DNA from 2 places in the Staphylococcus sp. NRL 16/872 genome. Region 1 is predicted to be linked to the other one. Evidence: predicted binding sites of a transcription regulator. Region 1 holds the regulator's gene; the other holds the start of a gene.
The links. The regulator LexA, encoded in region 1, represses DNA repair genes until DNA is damaged. The targets are predictions, from matches to a motif close to CGAACATATGTTCG.
Positions count from the first base shown of each region.

Region 2: the regulator LexA is predicted to act here: its motif matches at 1,185-1,198, upstream of addB (helicase-exonuclease AddAB subunit AddB).

Region 1 is NZ_CP119327.1:1,512,713-1,515,857, forward strand. Features, by position in the region: gene tkt (transketolase) at 1-330, opposite strand, end outside; gene MT340_RS07575 (DUF896 domain-containing protein) at 430-672, opposite strand; gene sosA (DNA damage-induced cell division inhibitor SosA) at 955-1,188, opposite strand; gene lexA (transcriptional repressor LexA) at 1,331-1,954, shown strand; gene MT340_RS07590 (CAP domain-containing protein) at 2,183-3,145, opposite strand, start outside.
Region 2 is NZ_CP119327.1:1,921,790-1,924,934, reverse strand. Features, by position in the region: gene lepB (signal peptidase I) at 9-521, shown strand; gene lepB (signal peptidase I) at 536-1,105, shown strand; gene addB (helicase-exonuclease AddAB subunit AddB) at 1,230-3,145, shown strand, end outside.

The DNA of each region.
Region 1 (3,145 bases):
TACGCCATCCGTATGTCTGAATTCTGGATGACCAGGTGTTTTTGAACCCCATTGTCTGAACTGTTTAAGTTCCTCTAATTCTAAACTTCCTGACACATGAAGCAGACTATAAAGTAAAGCCGAACCATGTCCTGCTGAAAGAATGAAGCGATCTCTATTAAAATAGTCTTTTGATTGTGGATTGAAGTTTAAGTGGCGTGTCCATAAAGTATAAGCCATTGGAGCTGCTCCCATAGGTAGACCTGGGTGCCCAGAATTTGCTTGTTCAATTGCATCAATACTTAGAGCACGAATAGTATCAATGGCTAATTGGTCTTTCTCGTTAAACATCTATAATACTTCCCTTCTACTAAATAATCTTTGTTATATTATAACTTAAATATATTGTTTTTGATAAGGAATTAAGCTTAGGGGTTTAGGCCTTATAATTTAGCCTTTGTGATTTTTGTTTTCTTCTTGAATTTTTTTCAATTTTTCTGGTGTTACGTCGTTTCCTTCTGGGTCTATTACTTTAGTACTTTCAATTTGTTGCTTAAATCCTTTTCTAAATGATTCTAAATAAGCTTTGCGTAATTTAGACTGTTCCTTTGCTTCAGCTTCAGTCAATCCTTGTTCTTTCTTCTTTTTAGCTAATTCATTAATTCTATCTATATTTAAATTGTCTTTAGTCAAGGCAATCACTCTCTCTTCAAATATAATATTTTTAATAATTACTTTATAAAATATAACAAAAAAATGTAGGTTAAAAAAGTTTTTGAAAAGCTATTTCTATTTTAACAAGTTACCAAAACCTTAAGTTACATATCTCATAGGATAAATATTAATACTCTTTCAACATTCTTTTTCACATTGAATACTTTCTTAAAATAAAAAGCATAAATACCTCGTCGAATTGGATGAGAAATTTATGCTTTGAAAATTTATATATATAACATCAGCCAACATTTTGAAATTTTATTGAACTAATGCGAACACTTTGTAATCTGTTTGTTCTGTATTTTCATCTTTTATGTTCTTATCGTCACTATTTAACATAGCTTTTTTAGAAATAGTATGGTCTGTAATTTCGTACGTTTGTTCCGTTTGTGAGCTATGATATAAACTAATGAAGAAAACTAGAAAAACTATGCAAGAAACCATAATTACAACAACATTGCTTATAAAATTACTAGTATATTTATTAATCATTGATTACACTCCTAGAACGTTTGTTTGTATTTATACTTTAACAGAACAGACGTTCCTAGTCAATACAAAAACGAACAAATGTTTGTTTTAAAGAAAAAATAATGCTATAATAACATTAAATAAACATAGGGAGTGCCTATATATGAGAGAATTAACAAAAAGACAAAGTGAAATATATGATTACATTAAACATGTAGTTCAAGTCAAAGGATATCCACCAAGTGTTCGTGAAATCGGAGAAGCTGTCGGTTTAGCTTCCAGTTCTACCGTTCATGGTCACTTATCAAGATTAGAAGAAAAAGGATATATTAAACGAGATCCGACTAAACCGAGAGCAATTGAAATTGTAAGTGAACAATCAAATGGTTCTATTAACATGGAAGAAACAATATATGTTCCAGTAATTGGTAAAGTTACAGCTGGCGTACCTATCACTGCTGTAGAAAATATTGAAGAATATTTTCCATTACCTGAGCATTTAACATCTACTCATAACAGTGATATCTTTATTTTAAATGTCATTGGTGAAAGTATGATTGAAGCTGGCATCTTAGATGGAGACAAAGTCATCGTTAGAAGCCAAACAATTGCAGAAAATGGAGATATAATTGTAGCAATGACTGAAGATGATGAAGCTACTGTAAAACGTTTCTATAAAGAAAAAAATCGTTATAGATTACAACCAGAAAACAGCACTATGAATCCTATATATTTAGATAACGTCACTGTTATCGGTAAAGTAATAGGTCTTTATAGAGAATTATAAGTAGCACTTGTTTTCTTAAGTTAACTATCTCTCTTATATATATATATATAAAGTAAAGAACTAGAGCTAGCTTTAAGCTAGCTCTAGTTCTTTTGTTTAACTGATTCTTTTTTGTTTAAAATATCTTTTACTTTATCAAGAATGTCTTTTTTATTTTGAGTATTAGTTGTCATAATATCAACTTCCTTATCAATAAAAAGATACCCCAAACATTGTATATTTAAACCATTATCCTGTATAATTTTCAGTCCAATATGGTTGACGATCATTATTGAAATCTACTCCAACACCTAACGTAGTAAAATTGGTGTTGAGTATATTTTTACGATGACCTAAAGAATTCATCAGCCCTTCGTGCGCAAAGATACTACTTGTTTGACCGTACGCTAAATTTTCTCCAGCTGCATCAAATGTAATACCATCTTCATGCAAACGATCAAAAGGCGAATTTCCTTGTAAATCGGTATGATCAAAGTAATTATTCTTAGCCATATCTTCACTATGTTTTCTTGCTGTATGAGAAACACTGTCTGAATAACTTAGCGTATTTAAGCCATGTTGTTTACGTTCGGCATTTACAAAATCATAATTTTGATATTCATAACTTTTTTCTAAAGTGGAAGAAGGCGCACCGTATTGTTGGGACAATCGGTTTTCCATTGCCTCACTTACTTGTAATAGTGCTGTTACACCATTATTATTATGTTTATCATAAAAGACAGTTGAATAAACATGGTCTTGATGGAAGACATCGTATTCATCATTTTTCACTTCAAAACGATATCTACCTTTAACTATTTCGTTTATCGGTTCACCCAACCGCTTTTCAACAACATCTTTAGGCGTATTATACTTTATTTTCGATTTTGACGTAATAATATTTTGATTACTATATAGTGCATTAACTTTATTATCAATATAACTTACCATGACAAAGTTATTATAATTACCATCATAATAAGTAAACCATTTTAACCCATATTCATTTGTAGACACTCGTTTAGGCTTACCTAATTGACGTTCAACTTTATTTTTCGAAGTGTTTAATTGTATATTGTTAATTGCAAATTCCTGATCTTTCGGAACTTTTAACGAATTATTTTTAACACTAGCGTCCCCATTCATCCAACTATGAACTTTTGCTTTAACGTTATTTTGTAAATGAATGAGTGGTTGGCTTTCATTAAGTGG
Region 2 (3,145 bases), 410 kb from region 1:
GAAAAATAATGAAATGGATAGTGCCATTAGTTTGTGCAATTATATTTGTCATGTTCATCCAAACTTTTATTTTGAGAGGCGCGGTAGTAACGAACGATGACATGGCTCCTACGCTTAATAAAAATGATCGGGTCATCATTAATAAAATCAAAGTAACATTTAATTTATTAAATGATGGAGATATTATCATGTATCGTCATAACCATCAACTTCATTTTAGTCGTATTATCGGAAAAGCGGGTGAATCAATCGAAGTAAGAGACGGTAAATTATATCGTGATGATAGACAAGTAAATAAAAGTTATGCTAAAAATAGAGATATTAAAAATTTAGCGTTACGCGATTTGAATAATTCTGATGGAGATATTATTCCACCTAATTCGTATGTTGTTTTAAACGATAACGGGGATAAAAAAAGTGATTCAAGGACTTATGGCTTAATCAAGGACAAAGACATTGTTGGCGATGTAAGTTTGAAATATTATCCATTTAAAGAATTTACCTATCAGTTTAACAAGTAGATGAGGTGTTATATTTGAAAAAAGAAATAATCGAATGGATTGTCGCTATAGCGATAGGTGTATTACTTGTATGGGTAATGGTCAACTTTGTCGCTAAATCATATACAATTAAAGGCGACTCAATGGATCCAACATTAAAAGATGGTCAACACGTCATGGTAAATATTTTAGGATATAAAGTTGGAGACGTGAAAAAAGGAAATGTCATTGTCTTTCACGCAAATAAAACAGATGATTATGTAAAACGTGTCATCGGTGTACCTGGAGATAATGTTACATATAAAAATGACAAATTGTATATCAATGGTAAAAAAGTAGATGAACCTTATTTAGATTATAATGAAAAGCGTAAACAAGGCGAATATATCACAGGATCATTTGAAACCAAAGATTTAACAAATGCGAATCCAAATTCTAATGTTATTCCTAAAGACAAATATCTAGTACTTGGAGATAATCGAGAAGTTAGTAAAGATAGCCGTGCATTTGGTTTAATTGACAAGAACCAAATTGTCGGTAAAGTTTCATTTAGATTTTGGCCTTTAAATGACTTTAAGTTTAATTTCAATCCAGATAATAAGTAAATTGTGAGTGGGGTAGAATTCATTAATTTGAATTTCACTCCGCTTTTATTTTTATGAGAAGAGTTATAAATCACTTTAGGGAACGTATGTTCTATGTTAAAATAACATTAAAGGAGTGGGAATAATGGAATTGAATGCTTATCTTGGCAGAGCAGGTACTGGTAAATCACATCAAATGATTAACAATATTAAGAGACAAATGAAACAAGACCCATTAGGTGATCCAATTATTTTAATCGCACCTACACAAAATACGTTTCAATTAGAACAATCATTTGTTAAAGATAGGGAATTAAATGGCAGTTTAAGAACTGAAGTTTTACACTTTGAACGATTAAGTTATAGAATCTTTCAAGAAGTTGGGGGATTAACTGAAGAACGATTAACTCAAGCTGGTACAGAGATGATGATTTATGACCTTGTACAACAACATAAATCAGAACTTAAATTATATCAATCACAAGTGAACTATTATGGCTTTAGTGAGAAATTGAGCGAACAAATACAAGATTTTAAAAAATATTCTGTCACACCTGAACATTTGGATTTATTCTTGAAAGAGAACGAAATTCAAACGAGAACACGTCATAAATTAGAAGATATTGCACTCATATATCGTTATTTTGAGGAACGTTTAAATGGAGAATTTATAACTGCCGAAGATAGTTTGAATCAATTTATTCAAATCATACCGCAATCTAAATGGCTGAAACGTGCAGAAATATATATAGATGGCTTTCATAACTTTTCGACACTTGAGTATCAAATTATTAAAGCATTAGTACAACATGCTAAAAAGGTGACAGTTCTTCTTACAACGGATGGCAATGAAGATCCTTTCAGTTTATTCAGAAAGCCATCCGAAGTAGTAACACATTTAAAAGAGATAGCCAATGATTTACATATTGAATTAAATCAAGCCCATTTTAAGCAACAATATCGCTTTAATAATCCAGACTTACTGCAATTAGAACAACAATTTGATGCCTTACAGATCAATCCGGTTGCACATCAAGGACATATTCATATTCTAGAGTCTTCAAGTATGCGTGAAGAAGTTAATGAAATAGCGCGACAAATAATTAAAGATGCACGTGATCATCAATTTAGATACCAAGATATTGCTATTTTATATCGCGATGAATCCTATGCTTATTTATTCGATTCTGTTTTACCACAGTACGATATTCCATTTAGTATTGACACCAAGAAACCTATGACACATCATCCTGTTATGGAAATGGTACGTTCGCTACTTGAAGTCATTCAAACCAATTGGAATATAAGTCCGATGATGCGTTTATTTAAGACTAATATTTTATCTAATCATTTTAAAAATAGTGATTATCTAATTGATCTATTGGAAAATTTTGTTGTTGAACGTGGCATTTATGGTAAACGTTGGTTAGATGAAAAGTTGTTTAGTATTGATAATTTTACAAAAATGGGTCGTAAAGAACATAAGTTAACTGAAGAAGAACGAGCAACTTTTGAACAAGTAGTTCAACTGAAAAATGACATGATTGATAAAATATTGCGTTTTGAAAAAGCAATGAATAACGCAACACATGTTAAAGGGTTTGCAACTGCCTTCTACGAAACAATGGAATCATTTGATGTACCAAAATATTTGATGGCTCACCGAGATCAATTAGATGTCGATGGTTACCATGAAGCAGCTGAAGAAATCGATCAACTTTGGAACGGTTTAATTCAGATATTAGATGACTTAGTCATTGTCTTTGATGAAGAGGAAATGACATTGAATCGATTTTTAGAAGTTTTTGATATCGGTTTAGAACAGCTTGAATTTTTAATGATACCTCAAACATTAGACCAAGTGAGTATCGGTACGATGGATTTGGCTAAAGTAGATAATAAAAAACATATCTATATAGTAGGAATGAATGATGGCACGATGCCTCAACCGGTATCTTCATCTAGTTTAATTACGGATGAGGAAAAGAAAGTGTTTGAACAACAAACACGTGTAGAATTAAGTCCTACGTCTGACATTTTACAAATGGATGAAGCTTTTGT